2 linked regions of the Candidatus Finniella inopinata genome follow. The protein of the gene in region 1 binds, or shares a complex with, the protein of each later gene. Links are inferred from orthologs where the notes say so. Each region holds a gene or a part of one and is shown in the gene's direction. Other genes may lie near its edges.

Region 1 (10,644 bases):
GTTCGCCCCCAAACTTTTTTACACCCAGTCGTTTACTTTCTGAATCCCGACCGTTTCGCGAACTGCCGCCGCCTTTTTTCGTTGCCATGATGAAAACTCCTTAATTAGTCTTTGCTTAGCCCACAATGATTTTATTAATTTTTAACACTGTCAGATGCTGACGGTGACCTTTTTTGCGGCGATAATTCTGGCGACGTTTTTTCTTGAAAACGATGATTTTCTTGTCGCGCATCTGCTCTACCACAGTGGCTTCTACTCTGGCCCCTGCAACAACAGGAACGCCAATCTTGGTATTCGTGCCATCATTAACCATCAAAACGTGATCTAGAGAAATGCTATCTCCTGCTAAGGCTTCTAGCTTCTCGACACGAATAACCTTATCTTGTGTAACTCGGTACTGTTTACCGCCGGTTTTAATGATTGCGAACATGAATCACGACCCTAAATAAAATTGATAAATAACTTCCGAAGCCTGTATAACACACAGGACAACATTGTTCTGTGTACCGTTTTTCGTCCTTAACTGTCAAGTTATTTTGTGAAAAATGAAGGCTGGCAAAACTTTTATGTCACCCTGATGAAAGAGGGTCAAGTCCCCCACCCTGTATTTGGGTGGAGGGTGGCAAAAAAAGAAATTACCCTTCTTAAATGAAAGATAAAGGTTTTTTCCTGCCCACAAAACTTCTAGAATAATTTATTCCCATTGGGAACTTTAGGGTCGACTGTTGCTAGGCAGACTGCTTGTTGTTCATCTGAAATACCAACCAGTAAAAATTCGGATAAAAATCCAGCAATATTTTTTGGCTCTAAATTAACGCAACCAATAATTTGCTTGCCTATTAAAGAAGAAAGGGAATAGTGAACAGTAATTTGAGCTGATGTTTGCTTAATACCAATTTCAGGGCCAAAATCTGCCCAAACTTTATAGGCGGGTTTTTTTGCTCTTGGAAATTCTTCCGCTTTGATAATCGTTCCAGAGCGTAAATCAACTTGTTCGAAATCTTCATATTTTATAATCATCTTATTCTCTTTGGATAAAGGTTTATTTTCTTCCTTAAACTCTTAAAAAGTTAAGGATATATTCTAAATTTTCATTTAATAAAAAATAGGCATGCAAGCCCCATGGCGATTGCACTGACATCTCCTCAGCCTAGTTTTTAAAATTACGGTTTCTGCTATTTCTCAAACTTTTGTAGATTGATTTGATTTTGTAGGTTTTGAGAGATCTACTTCCTGTTTTTTTTATTTTTAGACACTATCCTCCCCTTTAAAAGACTTACCGTTTATATCAGTCAATCCGCTCAAACGCGCTTTAAATTGTGGTCAGCGGTTAGAATTTTCAATAAGTATTTGTTGTCCCAGCCTGCTACCTTCCGTCGACAGCTCACCCCTCGTTTATTCGTTTTTTCTTGCTTGAGTAGATTCAAAGCAATACGTCTCATGACAGCCAAATTCTTGGCCGCGTGGCCAACATGCACCTGGTTATGGTCTTCCCTAAAACCTACATCCAAAGACCAGTGCAGGTTAATTTCTATGTTCCAGTGTTTTCTGACAGCAACCATAAACTGATCAATATTTTCATAGGCTAAACTTGTTAGAAAGTAGCGGGTACTACGCTCAACCTGATTATTAGTTGTGCGTGTTGTTTCAAGCATGCCAACACCCTTTAACCCAGGCCAACGAAGTTGAAATACTGCCGGATCGCGTGCTGATACTAATGTATAGCGACGTGTTTCTATGCGACCATGATCATGGATCTTCTCTACTTTCCGTCGATTAAGCATCTTCTTGTACTGACGTGATTCTCCTATATGGAAAATTGCCTTGACCATTTCATGAAGCTTCGGTTGATTATCTTTTAGAGCTAATACGTAGTCTGCACCTTGAATTAAGATCTCTTCAGCAATTGACTGCTGACAACCCATGGCGTCAATGGTGACTGTACTACCAGTAACATCAATCATCTTGAGTAATTTTGGAATGGCTGTAATTTCATTGGATTTTTCATCCGTTTTAACTTGCCCTAAAAGAAGACTTTGATTGCTTGCCCAGGCACTTACAATGTGTAGGGCTTTTTTCTCTTTTCTTCTGTTGCCAGAACCCCGTAGCGTTTTTCCATCAATAGCAATAATCTCAGAATTAACATCGATAGAGAGTGACTTGATCCATGCATAAAAGCAGGATTCAAATTGCTCTGGGTCAAGTATGGAAAACACACGGCCAAAAGTATCATGAGATGGCACACCATTAGGCAGCTCGAGAAATGTTGATAACCAATCGTATTTGGCTTTGCCAAATTCACTAATATCAACCCAGTTATCAGCGCCACAAATTGTGGCCAATATTGTTATTACCAAGATATCGTGCAATTTGTGAAGCTTGTTGTGGTTATCAATACGAGGATCGGCAAGAGGTTCAAAATGTTTGAGGAAAGTATCTGATAACTGCATCCCTGTTTCCTTTTTCTTTATTGAGAAAAAAGAATAATAACAACGGATAGAACAGCAGAAAAGCCGAATAAAAAATTAGGAAATAATTTTTAGAATACTAAACTAATTTTCAGTGCAATCGCCATGATGCAAACCCTAATGTTTGTAAAGAAAACAGAGATTTGAAGAATAAGAACTTTGGATCATAGTCTAATATCTATAAAAGCGTCAAAAAAATGTCAAGCGTAATTTAACTTCTATTTCCCCAAAATTGTCCTTACCAAGCAAAACAACAATGTCTTTTTTGGGTAAGCGTGGGTACGGCTATTGCGGAAGAAAGGCTGCTGTTAGGGGCGTTTGAAGCAACGGCGTCTTCATTAACCTTAACTGTAAATTTCTCTGCGAGTGCTTTGAGATCGCCTTCTTTTAAACTTAGTGCATGTTTTGCTTCTTTTAAGATTTTGCAAATTTTGGTGTATTTTGGTACGAAATCCTCAGTAAAGTGGCCTTTGTGGTGAGGCATGCCAAGTATTTTAGGTAAGTCATCTAAATATTTTTCAGGAAATGCTTGTAGAAGTTCTTTCGCGTCCTGATTTTTTTCAATTATAGGCGCCACAGTTTCCCCATCAAGCGAGTCTAGGGTCTTTTGTGTGTTATCAGCCTCTATGAAGCTTCTTATTTTGTTGATAGCCGCAAAACATATCTCTTCTGGGGATTTTGTATCTATCTCAGCGGCGTCCATTCCTAAGACAGGGGTATTTATTGCAATCATCGATAACGAAATTATTAACGCGGCTTTCTTCACACTTTTACTCTTATTTCTTTCTGACCAGTGTATTAATTATGAAATAAAACATTTGGTCCGTCAATGCTAGTAATGCCGAAATGAAAGCCGGTGTTTTTTCGTTGAAATACTTCCACATCATGCAGGCGACCTACCGCCCAAATCTTATGGCCTCCCCTTTGGGCCGCTTGCCATTTTTGTAAAAAGGCTTCTTCGGTGACGATCCATTCCGTTGTGTCTTCAACAGTCGTTCCAAAATCCAACTCGCCTTTTGCCCCCACAACCATGACCCGTTGTTGGCTGTATAAAGGTAAATCTTGGTAATAGGTTAGAAAACTAACGATCGGTTCGCCTGGTTTTTGTTCTTTTAAAATGATATTTACAAGCCCTTTAAGAGACGGCCTTTGCACATGGGGGGCTGCAGCCCCTAAAATAACTGTCATAATCACGGCCGTTACACCAATGCTTGACAAGGCGCTTGTGATTGAGTCGCGTTTTAAGCAAATAACAACCGAAAAGCCATGGGCCAGAAACAGGCCGCTTAAGCCATAAATATACGGTATCAGGCCTATTTTTTCGTCTAGAACCTCAGGCAAAGCATTAGGCACTATGAAGCCTAACATCCCCAGAATGATCATCACAAAACTGTGCCGATAAAAAACCATGTGTGAGCGATTTTGACAGGCTTCACGCAGACTGTGAGCTACCAAAAGGGCCAGGGGTGGAAAAATGGGCAAAATATAAGGGATGAGTTTGGAATTGGAAACGGAAAAGAATAACAAAACCCAGCCGATCCACATCCATAAGTAGCTGTACAAAGGGGAGGTCCTTCGACCCCAAAACGTTTTCCAGGCGTCATACAAAAAAGTTGTCCAAGGCAACAGACCAACCAACGTAATGGGAAGGAAAAACCAGACAGGCTTGTAGCGAGCGTGAATGGAGGTGGTATACCGCAGGAAGTGCTCCACAATAAAATACTTATAGGCAAACTCTGGATTCTTTAAACTAACCAGAATGTGCCAAGGAGCCGTTATAGCTAGGAACACGACACAGGACCCAACGAAGTAAAGGGGCAGCACAAGACGCCATTGGCGTGTATAAGTCAGCCACAAAACAATTAAGGGGCCTGGTACAGCCAGGGCCATAATCCCTTTGGTCAAAACTCCGAACGCGCAAGCTGCACTAAACCCATAAAACCAAAGGCGACGGTTCTGGGATGCTGGTTTCGATAAAGCCTGATAAAAACAAAAAAGGGCCAGCGTGACCCAAGTGCTGACTACCATATCAAGAATAATTAACCGGGCCAGGCTGAAATAAAGAGCTGTCGTTGCCAAAATACCTGCGGCCATTAAGCCCGTGGTGCGGTCAAAAATGGATCGGCCAAAGGCGTAGGTTGCAACGCATCCCAGGGTGGCAAATAATACAATCCACAGGCGCATGCCAAATTCGTTGAGACCAAAGACTTTAAAACTGCAGGCTTGTAACCAATAAAGAAAAGGGGGTTTTTCAAAATATTTCACGCCATTCAATCGGGGCGTAACCCAGTCGCCGGTTGCCACCATTTCACGGGGAATCTCTACATACCGTCCTTCGTCAGGGGTCGCAAACGGACGATTGCCTAATTGAAGGCTGAACAGCACGAAGCATATGAATGCAACGAACAAACAGTCGATGGAAAGTTTCTTGGAAGGGTTGGAAGGGGGTAAGGGCGTCATACTTTGTTTTTAACGTGCATCGTTTTCAGATAATCTCTTGAAATTTTATAGCAGAGGTTTTTGCTCTACCCAATTCAAATCATTTTTCGGGAATTTTATGGCAGAGGTTTTTTCCAGAAACAAGGTGAGAAAGCTGCGAATAGCTATTCTATTTAAGGCTTTTGAGCCGCCTTTTATGGGAAAAAGATCAAATAGAAAAAGCTGGGAAATGGTTTGAATGGGGTATGTACCCAATTCAAATCCGTTAGAAATATCGTTGACCGTTTGAAATGAAAAATGGGAAGGTACAACAGAAATTTAAAAAGGACTTTTTTTATGGCTTTAGGACAAACAACCGACGCAACCTTTCAAAACGACGTCTTGCAATCATCCATCCCTGTTTTGGTTGATTTTTGGGCAGAATGGTGCGGCCCTTGTAAAATGATGTTACCCATTTTGGAAGACGCTGCTCCGGGGTTGGTTGATAAAATAAAGATTGTGAAATTAAATATTGATCAAAATTCTGCAACGCCTGCCGCGTTTGGTGTACGCAGTATTCCAACTCTGCTTATCTTTAAAGATGGTCAAGTTGTTGCCCAAAAAACAGGCGTCATGCCCAAGAACAAGCTTGTTGAGTGGATCGATTCGGCGATTTAATCACCATGACAATTTCTCACAACGCTTTAGCCAATGCCATTCGTATCTTGAGCCTTGATGCTGTTGAAAAGGCAGCGTCGGGCCATCCAGGTATGCCCATGGGCATGGCTGATGTGGCCACAGTCTTGTTTAAGGACTTTCTGAGATTCAATCCAACCGATGCGGACTGGCCGAATCGTGATCGATTTGTCTTGTCAGCGGGTCATGGGTCAATGCTGTTGTACAGTTTGCTTTATTTGACAGGGCATCCTGAATGCACATTGGATCAGATCAGGTCTTTTCGCCAGTGGGGCAGTTTAACGGCTGGGCACCCTGAATATGGCCATATGCCAGGCATTGAAACCACGACCGGTCCGCTGGGTCAGGGGCTGGCAACGGCTGTGGGGTTGGCAGTGGGTGAACGATTGATGAACGCTCGCGTTGGGGACGATTTGATCAACCACTTTACCTATGTCATTGCCAGTGATGGGGACTTGATGGAGGGCGTCAGTCAAGAAGCCATCTCGTTGGCAGGGCATTTGCGGCTTCATAAGTTGATTGTACTGTTTGACGATAACGATATTACCATCGATGGCAGAACCAGCTTGTCAACCTCAGACGATGCCCTGCAACGTTTCCAGGCCAGTGGGTGGAAGGCCATGCGCATTGATGGCCATGATCCGGCACAAATTCAAGATGCCATCAGCCAAGCTCAAACCCATGATCGCCCAACCCTGATTGCGTGCAAAACGACCATCGCCAAGGGGGCGCCTACTAAGGCCGGCACCTCGTCCAGTCATGGCAGTCCGTTGGGTGCGGCAGAAGTCGAGGCTACACGAAAAGCTTTAAATTGGCCGAATCCTCCGTTTGAAATCCCTGCGGATATTTTGGCTGAGTGGCGGGCTATTGGTCAGCGTCATCAGCAAACCTATCAGCAATGGCAAGATCGTTATCAACAGGTGACGCCTGAACAAATAACTAAGCTTAAGAAGGCGATAAGTGCTGATTGGCACCAACCCCTTAATGCCCTAAAAGAGAAATTTGCAAACGAGCAGCCAAAACAGGCCACCCGACAATTGTCGCAAACAGTTTTGGAAACCTTGGTGCCACAGCTTCCCAACCTGGTGGGCGGATCAGCGGATTTAAGCGGGTCGAACAATACCAAGACCAAAACTCACCACGCAGTTACAGCCGAAGATTTCAGTGGCAATTATGTCAATTACGGTATTCGCGAACATGGTATGGCTGCCGCCATGAACGGGTTATCCCTGTATTGCGGGTTCATTCCCTATGGCGGAACGTTTTTGGTGTTCAGTGATTATCTGCGCCCAGCCCTTCGTCTGTCGGCATTGATGCAGCAAGGCGTTATCTATGTGTTGACCCATGATTCGATCGGTTTGGGTGAAGATGGTCCGACCCATCAACCCATTGAACACCTGGCCAGTTTGCGCGCCATTCCAAATGTGAATGTTTTCAGGCCGGCAGATGGGGTAGAAGTGGCTGAATGCTGGCAATTGGCCCTGGAACAGCGGCAAACCCCGTCCGTTTTGGCCCTGAGTCGTCAGGCAATTACGCCGGCGCGCTTAAGCCATACTTCTGAAAATTTATGCGCCAAAGGCGGGTACGTGGTTCGGGGGAATGCGTCAGCATCCCAGGTGACTTTAATTGCCACAGGGTCAGAGCTTGGGATCGCCCTTGACGCTCACCAACAATTAGAAGCGCAAGGGATTCAAAGTCATGTCGTTTCCCTGCCGTGCTGGCGTTTGTTTGACCAACAGCCAAAGGAATACCGCCAACAAGTTCTGGGGAAAGGCCTGCGCGTCGGTATAGAAGCCGCCAGCGCTTTTGGATGGTCCAGCTATTTAAGATCCGATGATATTTTTATAGGCATGAATGGTTTTGGTGCCTCCGCCCCCGCCAGCGTTCTGTATGAACAATTCGGCATAACCGTAGATCAAGTGATAAAGAAGATTAACGAGAAGCTTTTAGAAAAGGAAAAAAAATGACAATAAGAGTTGCAATTAACGGGTTTGGGCGCATTGGGCGCATGGTTTTACGGGCGTTAGCAGAATCAAACCGCCAAGATATTCAGATTGTTGCGATTAATGATTTGGGGTCGGCGGCTGCCAATGCACACCTGTTGCAATATGACTCCGTCCATGGTCGTTTTCCAAGACCCATTCATCTTACTGATCAGACCCTGGATATAGGCTTTGGGCCCATACACTTGTTGGCTGAACCGAACCCTGAAAAACTGCCCTGGGCACAGCACAACATTGACCTGGTCTTTGAATGTTCCGGCCGGTTCACAAAACGCGACGATGCGGCCAAACACTTAACAGCAGGGGCCAAACGGGTCTTGATCTCAGCCCCGGCTGAAGGCGCCGATATCACTGTTGTCTACGGCGTTAATCACCAACAGATTCAAAAAGAGCATCTGATTTTATCCAATGCCTCCTGCACAACCAACTGTCTGGCTCCGCTGGCGTCTGTCTTACATCAGGCTGTTGGGATTGAGTGCGGCTATATGACGACCATTCATTCCTATACCGGCGACCAGCGCATCGTTGACACCCTGCATAGTGATCCGCGCCGCGCACGTGCAGCTGGTTTGTCTATGATCCCCACCTCAACAGGGGCTGCCAAAGCCGTTGGGTTGGTTTTGCCTGACTTAAAAGGGAAACTGGATGGCACATCCATTCGCGTGCCCACGGCTAATGTATCTGTAGTTGATTTTACATTTAACAGTCTTAAACCAACCACTGCCACGGCGATTAACGACGCTTTAAAACAAGCTGCCCAGGGACCTTTGAAAGGCATTTTGGCAGTGGTTGACGTGCCATTGGTATCATGCGATTTCAACCATGACTCACATAGTTCTATTGTTGATCTGGATCAAACCCAGGTGGTGGGTGATAAGTTCTGCCGTGTTCTGTCATGGTATGATAATGAATGGGGCTTTTCGAATCGCATGCTGGATGTGGCTTTGGTTATAAAAGATTTAGATTCTGTATAAAAAGCTGGCGCACACAATTTAACCTCTGTATGAATAAAACCTTATAACGATTAATAAGAATTTTATAGGGTATGAGTAAAAGATTTTTGGTGCTGGGGACAGTTTTAATTTATTTCTTTGCAGGCAATCTGCAGGCTGCATCGAATAATATGGCGATAGAGCAGGAACCCCAGGCAAAATCGACTGTCTCGATCTCTGGGAAGAAGCGCCCTTTGATCGAAGAATCTCCATCTTCAAATTCCTCTGATGTCACTGATGTAGACAAGCGCCAATGTTTCGAGAGTTCGTCTTCTTCATCATCATCTTCTGCGGTGTCTCCCTTATCAAGGCTTAGAGATGTCTTTCTTTGTGACATAGCAGACTTTCTAGATAAAACGAGCTTTTTGAATTGGTTGGCCACTGACAAGCGATTCCGTGGGTGTTTGTTACAAAGTCCATCATTTGAGAACTTAGATTTTGTGATTAACAACTCAATTCTACAAGATTTTCAGTATCTGATTAATCAATCCCTGAAAACCCAATCCCCTTTTCTTACTGGGGTGAAGCGTATTAGATGGAATGCAGAATGGTATTTAGACACTTCATGTGCGCTTACCTTACATATTCTTGAGTATTTTTCCTTGCTGGGTAATTTTTCAAATCTTACAAAGATTGATATTAATGTTTTAGATCCGAAAACGCTAAGCTTGGGTCTGAGATATTTGAGCAAGGATTTAGAGAAGCTTTCGATAGGTTCTCTCAGTTCGGGGAGCATAGTACCTCCTATAGAAATCTCGTTACCTTTTTTTCATCGTTTGAAAGTAGCGAATCTTTTAGACGTAGCGATAACACAGGATAATCTGTGGATGCTGCCAGATACAATTACCGATTTAAATATAACAATTGCTAATATTAGGGAAGAAGATGGGGTTCTCTTCTCACGTTTTAAGAATATTGAAACGCTTAGAATATTTCAAATTCATTATGAAGTGGCGAAGGCGATCTTGACTTACATCCCCGATAAAAAACTCACATCTTTTATTTTTCCCGGGAATATTCTTGCTCAATTGGTACTTAAAGACTGGACTTTGTTGGGACGCTTCTCAGCACTTCAATATTTTGATTTTTTTGAAAGTGGTAATACAGATTGTTTTAATAATTTTTGGAAACACGTAGATCCAAAGGTTAGTCTCCGTATAATTAGAAATATAAATTTATGCTTAGTAGCACAACCTGAAGATTTATCCTGTTCTGTGTTCCAACGATTTCCAGGATGTGAAGAGCTTATTCTGCCGGAAAAAACCCCAACCCACATTATTAATGAGATTTTGTGTTATGTCGCCCCTACAATTAAAACCCTAGATTTTAATTGCTATATGGGTGGTTGCTCAATTATTTTTAACAGCTGCGCACAGCTTACAAAATTGTGTTTTCATGACCAAACCAAAGGTGTAGGAAACATATTTAAAAATCTCCCCATCAGTATTGTGGAAATTACTATGGAAAAAGTGGATGGGGACGATATTGACCCAAATGATCTACAACGCCTTGTGAATCTAAAGATACTAGATTTTTCCCCATCGAATAATAATTCTGCACTTCAATTGAACAAATACGTCCCTTATTTGCCAACGGGAATTAAATATTTAAAAATTCGAAACGCTAGACTTGGGCAGCCGCCTGTAAGCTTTTCGCATCTTACGGTTCTTCAAACACTTGACCTTCAGTACTTGAAAGAAATCAGTCCAATTTTAAATTCGTCATCAAGCAGTTCCCAGAACAACGCAGAATATACTGTCAGTCACTTTACCAAAACGTCAGCAACAGTTGTTAAGGGTATGGTAGGTAGTTTCCCTGCTTCAATCGAAGCCCTATGGCTAAGTCCCACTATTTTGCACTTGATTAAGCTTTCTGATTTAAATCATCTAAAACGGCTTTCGGACCTCAGCTATGACTATAACAGTGACGAGGATGAAGAGTATGGTAGTGACATCTACGAACCAAGTGAAGAAGAAACTCAAGAAAGGACAAGATTTAACAGAAAATTCCGTGGTCTGTTGAAACTATAGAATCTCCACAAGTTCTGGCCCATCTGTCCACAGTAAA
Region 2 (10,674 bases), on another replicon or contig:
GGGTGGAATTCAATGGGCTCAAACTTTAGTATTTGGCTTGGCTATCTAGGCTTAGGATTTCTGGGGATTGCCGGGTTTTTTTTCATTTATGATTATCGTCGTCTCTACAGGCTACAAAAATCACTTAATGATGACTTGAATATCCGTCATTTTGTCCAGTCTCATTTGCAAGAGGCCTGGTGTTATTGGTCACCTGGCGCGGATTTCATGAACTGTTCTGAAAATCTTCATGACCTGTTAAATATTGAAGATGGGGTACCACTTGCATTAAAAGATTTTCTAAAAATTTTTGGTAATTCCCCCTTCTCTCCTTTTTCACAAGCCCTGGACCATTTGTGTAAATTTGGTGGTCAATTTCACTTGCACGTATCCGTTCTTAATGACACGCGCTGTCTGGAAATTCGGGGGAACCTCTTCTCATCTTTCCCCACACAACCCAAAGCTATCCTTTTATCGTTCAAAGATGTAACGGCTGAGGCTGCCCAGAAACGTCATGATCAAGAACATTGTGAAACACTGCAGCTTCGGATGGAGGCCTTGAAAACTCTTATCAACCAAGCACCGCTGGCTTTATGGCATCGCAATCAAGACGGTCGATTAGATTACTGCAACCACCAATACGCAAAAATGTTAGAAACCACCGTTCATACGGTGTTGGCAGAGGGTCTTGAATTAATTGACCTAAAGCAAGCCCTTAATGCTTACGAGCTTTCAAAGCATGCGTTATTGACCAACACACCCCAAGTCACAACCTTTCATAAAGTGATCAAAGGGGAGCGTCGTTTGTTAGAAGTGGGTGAAATTCCCATCAAAAAACTTGGCGTTACTGTTGGGTATGCGATGGATATCACGGCAATTGAGGCAGCTAAGAATGAACGACACCAAAACACCAACGCTCAACACGAGGTTTTGCAATACATTTCAGTCCCCATCGCGATTTATGATGCAAAAACTACGCTGACTTTTTTCAATCAAGCTTATCTAAAATTATTTGACTTTGATGAGAATTGGTTATGCACAAAACCGACCCACAGCGAGATTCTGGAAAATTTGCGCGAACGACGAAAGCTGCCCGAATATTCCAACTTTCTTGATTATAAGCGTCAGAGTTTGGGGTTGTTTAAAGATCTGATGCAGCCCATCCACGAATTGCTTCATTTACCCGATGGACAAACGTTAAGAACGGTCATTGCCCCGCATCCTTTGGGGGGATTGATTTTTGTTTTTGACGACATGACCAACCAGTTAAGCCTGGAACGTGGCTATAACACCCTGGTGGCTGTGCAAAAAGAAACGTTGGATCATCTGTACGAAGGTTTGGTGGTTTTTGGCACAGACAACCGCCTCAGGCTTTCGAATCCGTCCATGGCTAAAATTTGGCGACTGGACCCAGAAGCGATTGAACCAGGTCGCCATATCAGTGAAATTCTAAAAAGCATTTCCCCCTTGTTCATCGACCCTCAAGAAAGTCGAACCTGGCGTAAACGGATGATTGAGCAGGTCATCAATCGACGAGCAGGCCAAGGCATGTTCCGTCTTAAGGGCGAACAAATGATCGAATATACCTATGTGCCGCTGCCTGATGGCGCGAACTTGCTGACGTTTGTTGATGTTTCAGATCGGTGGCGTTTTGAAGAAAGCCTAAAAAACAGAGCCCTTAATTTGGAACAAAAAGAACGTTATAAATCAGATTTCGTGTCGCATGTAGCCTACGAGCTAAGAGCAGCCCTCAGTTCCATTCATGGGTTTAATGAGATTCTTTTAAATCAATATTTCGGGCCCCTTAATGACCGTCAAAAAGATTATTCTCAAAACATCGCCACATCCACCCAGCGATTAACAGGGTTGATTGATAATATGATCGAACTGGCAACATTCGAGGCCGGCAAACTGGTTTTGACTTATCAAGAAGCTGTCATGGAAGACTTTCTTGCAAGCTCGATGGTCATTGTTGAAGCCAGGGCCCGAGAGCAAGAAGTGACTCTTGTCCTTGAAAATCAAATGGGCACCAAACAAGTCACAATCGATATAAAAAGGTTGCAGCATGCCATAGCCAACCTTTTGAGTAACGCCATTAAATTCACCCCCGCCGGAGGGAAAATTACCTTAAAGGCAGCCCTTTCTTTGGAACGGAAGGATCATTTTCAGTTGGTTATTCAAGACACTGGGATTGGTATTCCGATTGATGAGCAACAAAAAATTCTTGAAAGCCTTGATTATAAAAGCAGCCAAAGCAACACAGGCCTTAGCCTTCAGCTGGCGAAACATATTATCGAATTACACGGAGGAAGCATCACCATAGAATCAGCCCCCCATCACGGAACGCGGGTGATTTGCCTATTGCCGTTGGAAGCTTGTGCGAAAGGGGTCTGGCAATGAGTTATCAGGCAAAGTTCATATTTAAAGAGTAACGAGTTCCTTTTAATTCTCCCTTCTTATTCAAAAGGCCTTTTTCAACCAGAGCTTGCAGGTCGCGGGTTGCCGTCGCTCTCGATGTTTGAGTGATACGAATGTAATTATCAGCACTGAGACCTCCCTTAAACCCTTCAGGACCTTCTCTAAACAGTCGAATAATAACCTTTTCTTGTCTGGGGTTTAATTGGCCTCGTACCTTATCAAGGATTTTTGCTTTTTTAAGGATAAAATCAAGGTGTGTTTGCGTATAAAGCTGAGCCTGGAGAATTGTGTTCGAGAAGTATAAAAGCCAATCCGTTATTTCCAACTTTTGGTTTGCTTGCTCTAAAGCATCATAGTAATCCTTCTTCCTTTGTTGGATGGTATGAGATAAAGCAATTAAAATAGGGCTCCCAATATATTGAGAAAGGGCTTTCTCAGATATGGTGCGTCCTATCCGTCCATTGCCATCTTCAAAAGGATGAACACAGACAAAATAAAGATGGGCTATTCCAGCGCGTGTTAAAGGACGTAGATGAGAAACTTCTTGATTAAACCAGTAAATAAATTGTTCCATTTCCCAAGGAATCTTTTGAGACGGAGGGGCCTCAAAATATATTTTAGGTTTATGAAGGGCCCCTGAAACAACTTGCATAGGTTCTATGTGAGTTCTGTAGGCTCCCATCGTTAATAAATCTTGGCGACCATTTGTTAAAAGGGTGTGCCAATCAAATAATTTTTGGTGTGTAAGAGGTTCTGCAAACGTTGTATAGGAATCAATTAACATTTTAGCAATACCTTGTTCAGAGGGAGGAATTTTACGGTTATCGGTTTCAAGACCAAAATTACGTCGAATAGAAGATTGAATACTTTCACGATTGAGATAGTCCCCCTCAATTTCTGAAGTCTTCAAAGCTTCTTGGCTCATCAGGTCAACTGTTAAGATAATTTTATCTTTTTCTGGAAGGTGCTTTATGCAGCCTTTCATATAGCCAGATTGATGGATAAATTCTTCCTCTAAAGTATCTAGGAGTTTTTCATCGTAAGAAAAATGAGGCCAGTTCGCTTGTTGCCAATTCCACATAATGAGTTATACCATAAGTTTTTATAGCTCATATTTTCACATTATATGAGCTATATGGCAAGGTTTTATGACTCAACCCAGAAAACCGGAAAATCATTTGAAGGGGTATAATTCACATTTGAAGGAACCGCTTTAAACCTTTAAGCTGGCCATAAGTAAATTCAAACATATTGTTCGAAAATGACAACAATCAAGAAAACCAAAGTTCTGATTATCGGTGGTGGGCCAGCGGGCTATACAGCGGCGATTTATGCAGCCCGTGCCAACCTAAAGCCCCTCCAAGCCTTAGGCTTACAACCCGGGGGGCAATTAATGATCACAACGGATGTCGAAAACTTTCCTGGCTTTGGACAACCCATTCAAGGCCCTTGGTTGATGGAACAAATGCATCAACAGGCTGAACATGTGGGAACCGAAATGGTTTACGATTTTATAACGCAGGTTGATTTCAGCCAGCGCCCCTTTGTTTGCCAGGGTGACAGTGAAACCGTTTATCATGCGGATACCGTTATCATCGCAACGGGGGCTCAGGCCCGTTGGTTGGGCCTTGAAAGCGAAGAAAAATATCGCGGGTTCGGCGTATCGGCCTGCGCCACATGTGATGGTTTTTTCTTTAAGGATAAACGCGTGGCGGTTATTGGGGGCGGAAACAGCGCCGTTGAAGAAGCCATTTTTCTGACCAATCATGCCAGCCATGTGACTTTGATCCATCGTCGCGACCAATTGAGGGCGGAAAAGATTGCCCAAGACCGTTTGTTCCGCAACCCAAAAATCAGCATGATATGGGATACCGCTGTTGATGAGGTGTTGGGTAAAGATATCCCCCACAAAGCCCTCACCGGTTTAGCCCTGCACAATCTGCAAACGGGCGCAAAAAGCCAGCTAGAAGTTGATGGTGTCTTCGTCGCCATTGGCCACACGCCCATGAGCGAGATTTTTAAAGGCCATATTGATTTAGATACCGAAGGGTACATTTTGACAAAACCCAACAGCACAGCCACCTCTATCCCCGGTGTTTTTGCGGCTGGCGATGTGCAAGATAAAGTTTTCCGTCAGGCCGTAACAGCCGCAGGACAGGGGTGCATGGCTGCCATTGAGGCTGAAAAGTTTAGAGGGCTATAAAAAATTAGGATCGGACCATTAGAAATGGCCTAATAAATGGTCTAAGATTAATGGTTTTGAGATGGTTTTGAGATGGTTTTTTCGTGATAGAATAAGCCACGTTTTTGGAGACAAAAATGTGGCAGGAAAGATGAGTTCAGACAGGCATATTACATGCCCACATTGTTGTGTTTTAGAGGCGCTTATAAGCTTGCTGATGGCCGGCACAAATGCAAGCTCTGATGGGTATAAAGCTTACAACAACTTAGAGCTTGAGGGGGTTTCAACACATTCGCATAAACCACAAAAAGATCTTTGCCAATGGAAAGGTTCATATCAATGGCATTGAAAATTTCTGGAGCTTTGCCAAAAGGCGTTTAAAGCTTTACCACGGTGGGTTTAAGGTAAATTTCTATTTCTTCTTGAAGGAAATGGAGTACAGGTTTAACAATAGAGAGGACGATAAAGCGGTTGAAAAGTTATATCGCTTAATTTCTTCTAGGTCGACTTAATTGTCCGATCCTCTTCTTTTTTAAAGATAAGCTACTTAAAAAAATATACGAAGAATGATTAAATCAAAAAGAAACGTCAGTTTTTAAGGAGGCACAGTGAAAGATAGAGACAGCCAGGCAAGTTGGAAGTCCCTCAAGCAGTGGGGTGACGATGTCGCTCGCATCGAGCGGCTCGCTGGAGGAGTCGCCAATGACGTGTGGAGCGTGCGCGTCAATGGACACCTTGCGGTTGCTCGCCTCAGTGCCAGGAGTGACGCTGATCTCGCGTGGGAGACCGAACTTCTCCAATACCTTGACTGTGAAGGTCTGACCGTGCCGCTTCCCATCCCGACCACGGACGGCCGGCTGTTCGCCGAAGGTCTGGTGGTGATGACTTACGTAGATGGCGGACCGCCCGAGTCGCAAGCCGACTGGCGTCGCGTGGCCAACACGCTCCGCCAGTTGCACCGCTTGACGCAGGGCTGGCCACAGCGCCCGGGCTGGCGATCATCGATTGACCTCTTGCACGCCGAGACCGGGACGAGGATCGACCTCCGCGCGATGCCGCCTGAGGGAGTTGCTCGATGCCGAGCAGCGTGGGCACGACTAACCGGACGGCAGACATGCGTTGTCCACGGCGACCATAACCCTGGCAACATCCGCATGACCAGAGATCGGGTCGGGCTGATCGACTGGGACGAGTCGCACGTCGATGTCCCCGACCTCGACCTGGTCCTACCCCACAATTCCGCCGGTCTCGACGACGTCGCGCTCGACATCTCTGCACAAGCATCGGCCGCATGGGAAGCCCCCGTCTGCTGGGACGACGAGTTCGCCGTCAAGCGGCTCGCCGAAGTTCGAGTGGTCTGAGCAGGGCCCGTGGTGCTGCGATCACAAGGTTCGTATGCGTCGACAGCCATTTTAAATGCCCCCCTCCAAGAACAGTTCCACCAACTTAATTGATTCGCCTTCCGCCACATTAAAGGATTATATGAATAAGATCTTAATCGACCTCCCTGAAGTCATTGAAACCTCCCGCCTAAGACTCCAAATGCCAAAAGCAGGGTTTGGTGAAAAATTGCATCAAGCGATTAATGATGGTTTTGAAGATTATGTGCAGTGGCTTAATTGGTCTGCGAATGTGCCGGGAATAGGAGCCGTTGAGGAAGACTGCCGCAAGCACCACGCAGATTTCATCCTACGGGATTTTATTCGCTATCTTATCATCGATAAAGAAACCGAAGAAGTTTTGGGGCGATGCGCTTTCCCCTCATTCCAAGCCAATTGGATGATCCCGCAGTTCGGAATTTCATACTTCATCCGTCGTAGCCAAAGATCAAAAGGTTACGCAACTGAGGCCGTTCATGCCCTATCCATTCTTGCCTTTAGAGTTTTAAAATCCAGAAAGCTTGAAATTTACTGTGATGCTGAAAACGTCGCCTCGACAAAAGTTCCTATAAAGCTTGGATTTAAACTTGAATACGTTCAAAAAGGGGGTTGGCCAAGAAAAGATGGTAACCTTGCAGAGCTACAGACATATTCTGTCTTTTCTGAAAGCGACCTTTTGCCAGCTGGATGTTGAGAAAAACAGTAGATTTTAAGCGTTTGTTAACCATTTCCCATACACCCTGGGTTTTGTTCCTCTTCTGCTTTTCGGATGACGCTTTGATTTCCTCCATGCTAGACTGAGAGGATAAAAGATTTCTTGCAGTCCATACATTGTTTTTTGCTAGTTTTTTAACCACAGTCTTTTGGCTAAGTTTTAAAATCTTAGGCTTCATGCTAGCCCTTGTCTTAGGCGTCGCCTATTTAACCCTGGCCGAGCGTAAAGTTTTGGCCTATATGCAACTACGGGTGGGCCCCACCCAGGTTGGCCCCTTTGGCCTACTGCAGCCCATTGCGGACGGCATCAAGTTGCTTCATAAAGAGCTTGTGTTGCCGAACGATGCGGACAAAATTTTATTTGTTTTTGCGCCGATTTTAACCTTCAGCCTCAGTTTGGCCGCATGGGCCGTCATCCCATTTGGACCTGATTGGGTGTTTGCGGACATTAACGTTGGCGTTTTGTACGTGCTCGCCATCTCTTCCCTGGGGGTTTACGGCATTATTATTGCCGGTTGGTCAAGTAACTCAAAGTATGCCTTCTTGGGGGCGCTTCGATCAGCAGCCCAGATGATTTCCTATGAAGTCTCCATTGGATTGGTGATTGTTTGCGTTGTTCTGTGTGCAGGATCTTTAAACTTGAAGGAGATCGTTCTTGCACAAAATGACCAATGGTTTGTGGTTAAATTATTTCCGTTGGCGGTCATTTTTTTCATATCCTCGCTTGCTGAGACAAACAGAACCCCCTTTGACCTGCCCGAAGCGGAAGCTGAATTGGTTTCAGGCTATAACGTGGAATATTCATCCTTCAGCTATGCCCTGTTTTATCTGGGCGAATATGCGAACATGATTTTGATGAGCGCCATGAACAGCATCCTTTTCTTTGGCGGGTGGTTACCGCCTTTTGGTTGGCCTTGGTTAACAAACATTCCCCCCATCGTATGGTTTTTGGGCAAAATATGCTTTTTCCTTTTCCTGTTTTTATGGGTCCGCGCTACGCTGCCTCGTTATCGGTATGACCAGTTAATGCGGTTAGGTTGGAAAATCTTTTTACCATTATCTTTGGCTGGCATAGTCATTATCGCTGCTTTCATTGTTTGGGATGCTCAATAATGAACAATTGGTTTAAACGCATAAAAAGACAATTCCGAATTTGGGGCTTAATAGACATTGTCATGGGCCTTAAAACAACATTGCGGTATTTTTTTAAACCCAAAGTGACTGTGCGCTATCCTTATGAAAAAGGAACATTAAGTTCCAGGTTTCGGGGCGAACATGCCTTAAGGCGTTACCCCAATGGGGAAGAGCGGTGCATCGCCTGCAAATTATGCGAAGCCGTCTGCCCAGCCCAGGCGATTGTCATTGAGGCTGAACCGCGCGAGGATGGCAGCCGCCGGACAACCCGCTATGACATTGACATGACAAAGTGCATCTACTGCGGCCTGTGTGAGGAAGCCTGCCCCGTTGACGCGATTGTGGAAGGGCCGAATTTTGAGTTTGCAACACTGACCCATGAAGAACTTCTGTACGATAAAGAAAAACTGTTATCAAACGGTGACCGGTGGGAGGTTGACATTGCGGCGAGACTTCGGGAGCGAGACACGGGCTGACAGAAAATCACCCCAGGCAAAATTTTGTTAGGCCACAAACTCTGACCTTTTCATGAATCAGGTACTCTTCATCCCCCGGCACAATAATTGTCATCGAAGCTGGCATTAAATCTTCCAAGGCGAAATGGAGTGATTTTGTAAGGCTAGGTTTAGAGGAGTACTTGAATTCAAATCCGTTCATTTTTCCATTTTCTAATATAATCAAATCAAGCTCATCACCACTTTGGGTGCTCCAATAAAAACAACTCTCTTTATCTGCTTTTGTGGTGCGGATAATTTGTTCCATCGCAAAACCCTCCCAAGAAGCCCCAAGTTTAGGGTGTCCAAGCAAATCATCGTGGTTATTGATACCAAGAAGGCTATGGAGTAAGCCAGAATCAGTAAAATACATCTTTGGGGCTTTGACCTGTCGCTTTTTAATGTTTGCGATCCATGGAGTCAAGCGCCTTACCATGAAGGTTGATTCCAAAATATCTAAATAATGTTGGGACGTTTTATAATTGATACCAAGCGATGTTCCTATCTCTGACGCATTGAAAATTTGCCCATGATAGTGGGCAAGCATTGTCCAAAATCTTCTTAAATTTTGAGGCGACAGCTGGAAGCCCAAGCTTGGAATATCTCGCTCAAGAAATGTTTTTATATACCCTTTTCTCCAAGCCACGCTTATATCATCTGATTCGGCAAGGTAAGACAAGGGAAAGCCACCTCGTGTGTGAAGTTGCTCCGCAGAATTTATTTCCTTCAGGTGAAAAGGCGTCATTTCAACAAAGGTAATGCGTCCTGCAAGACTTTCAGATGTTTGTTTTAAAAGTTCTTGGGAGGCACTTCCTAAAACAAGAAATTTTCTATTTTTTTTCTGATCAACAAGAACACGCAAAGATTTAAACAAATCTGGAGCATGGTGAATTTCGTCAATGATGATAAGGCCTTCTAGATTTTCCAGAACCAACAGGGGTTCGCGCATTTTGTTTTGATCTCGCTCATCTTCAAGATCAAAATGATGGACAATCCCGGGATATTGATTCGCGATTTCTTTTGCCGTCGTTGTTTTTCCGCACTGACGGGGGCCAATCAACCCGCAAACCGGCGTTACCTTAAAGGCAAATTGAATCTCTTCAACGGTTTGTTGACGTTTGATCTGTGTCATGGAAGGCCCTTCTCACAATTTTAACCATTATACCTGCAAATTAGTAGGCCGTACACTAATTTGCACGATATTTGGTTGAGTACAATCACTCTAGGGTTGTAGTCTTTGGTGTCCCCAGTTTCCATCTTTTAAATCATAACGCAGCCTTTTGTGAAATCGATCAGTCCCCCCATGCCAGAATTCAATGCAAGTTGGCTCTAAAATATAGGCATGCCAACAGTTTGGCCTTACGATCTCACCCTCACCTTTAACGAGGTTATTCACCGAATCTTTTAACAACTTTTCATTCTCTAGGGGCGCGCTTTGTTTGGAAATGACTGAAACTGCCTTTGCTTCTCTTGTTCTGGTCATAAACACTTCATCTGATTCCACGTCAGACAACTTACGAACAAAGCCTTGAACGTTGATCTGTTGGACTGTTTCCCTCCACCATAAAGTGCCCGCAGCCCAAGGGTTGGCGGCTAAATCTTTACCTTTGGCACTTCCGGAACTGGTTGAAAAAACCAGACCTTTTTCACCAATGCTTCTTAAGAAAAGAACCCTTGTCGAAGGACGTCCAAAAGAATCGACTGTTGCTAAGGTTATGCCCCGGGGTTCACTAACACCCAGTTTTCCTGCCGCGTCTAACCACCTTTTTAGTGATTCCAAAGGATCGTCTGGTGGTTGGTCAAAGCCACAATCCCCTACCAAATCGGGGTTTCCCGTTAGAGTTCTAGGTTCCATAGTTGTATCCTTTTGAAGGGAGCGGCTGAATATAACATACCTGCAAATTAGTATGCCGTACACTAAATTGCACGATATTTGAGGCGACCTAACAAAATAGTAATATCGCTCTTTAAGTTTCTAGAAAATCTGCCAAATCAATAATTCGATAAAAATATTGTTGATCGATCACCTTATCGGATACGCCTCCAATATGAAATAACACCGGTACGGCCGCATAACCCCTTGGAAGATTAATTCTGTTTATTTTATTTTGCACATCTTCAATGATATCAAACCCCAGTTCTTTGCGGCGGAATTTGAACTCACAAACGTAAATATTATTGGTTCGTGTCTGAATCAGGTAGTCAACCTGACATCCTTTGTGTTTTGAAGATTGCAATTGAAAATAGGGGTTGTCAAAAACACAGTCTGCTGGATTGATAGCCATAGCTTTGAGTAATGCAGACCGATTTTGTAAAAGCAAGCACTCCATTTGAAAACTTAACATTGTCTCATACCCTGGCAATTGTGTCATTT

The links.
Region 2: the proteins of trxA (region 1) and trxB are in contact, whole or in part, in a crystal structure (PDB 1F6M), measured with the Escherichia coli proteins. The link is inferred for Candidatus Finniella inopinata from one-to-one orthologs.

What each region holds. Positions count from the first base shown.
Region 1 is NZ_SCFB01000002.1:64,377-75,020, reverse strand. What follows is about bases 4,163-6,903. They hold trxA (thioredoxin), read left to right. Parts: upstream 4,163-5,243; coding sequence 5,244-5,564; downstream 5,565-6,903. Other genes in these bases: tkt (transketolase), read left to right, coding at 5,570-6,903; EQU50_RS01165 (phospholipid carrier-dependent glycosyltransferase), read right to left, coding at 4,163-4,928. In the rest of the region: rpmA (50S ribosomal protein L27), read right to left, coding at 1-88; rplU (50S ribosomal protein L21), read right to left, coding at 116-430; EQU50_RS01180 (tRNA-binding protein), read right to left, coding at 685-1,020; EQU50_RS01175 (ISAs1 family transposase), read right to left, coding at 1,302-2,450; EQU50_RS01170 (hypothetical protein), read right to left, coding at 2,707-3,234; more of EQU50_RS01165, read right to left, coding at 3,267-4,162; more of tkt, read left to right, coding at 6,904-7,549; gap (type I glyceraldehyde-3-phosphate dehydrogenase), read left to right, coding at 7,546-8,559; EQU50_RS01145 (hypothetical protein), read right to left, coding at 8,669-8,959; EQU50_RS01140 (hypothetical protein), read left to right, coding at 8,982-10,607; double-strand break repair helicase AddA, read right to left, coding at 10,602-10,644. UniProt on the Escherichia coli protein: Participates in various redox reactions through the reversible oxidation of its active center dithiol to a disulfide and catalyzes dithiol-disulfide exchange reactions.
Region 2 is NZ_SCFB01000005.1:94,601-105,274, reverse strand. Bases 2,859-5,629 are described here. They hold trxB (thioredoxin-disulfide reductase), read left to right. Parts: upstream 2,859-3,658; coding sequence 3,659-4,600; downstream 4,601-5,629. Other genes in these bases: EQU50_RS04095 (phosphotransferase enzyme family protein), read left to right, coding at 5,188-5,629; EQU50_RS08640 (transposase), read left to right, coding at 4,852-5,091; EQU50_RS08360 (hypothetical protein), read left to right, coding at 4,731-4,928; EQU50_RS04110 (Fic family protein), read right to left, coding at 2,859-3,478. In the rest of the region: EQU50_RS04115 (PAS domain-containing sensor histidine kinase), read left to right, coding at 13-2,379; more of EQU50_RS04110, read right to left, coding at 2,384-2,858; more of EQU50_RS04095, read left to right, coding at 5,630-5,940; EQU50_RS04090 (GNAT family N-acetyltransferase), read left to right, coding at 6,062-6,652; NADH-quinone oxidoreductase subunit NuoH, read left to right, coding at 6,790-7,785; NADH-quinone oxidoreductase subunit NuoI, read left to right, coding at 7,785-8,282; EQU50_RS04075 (ATP-binding protein), read right to left, coding at 8,290-9,423; EQU50_RS04070 (pyridoxal 5'-phosphate synthase), read right to left, coding at 9,523-10,155; EQU50_RS04065 (AAA family ATPase), read right to left, coding at 10,268-10,674.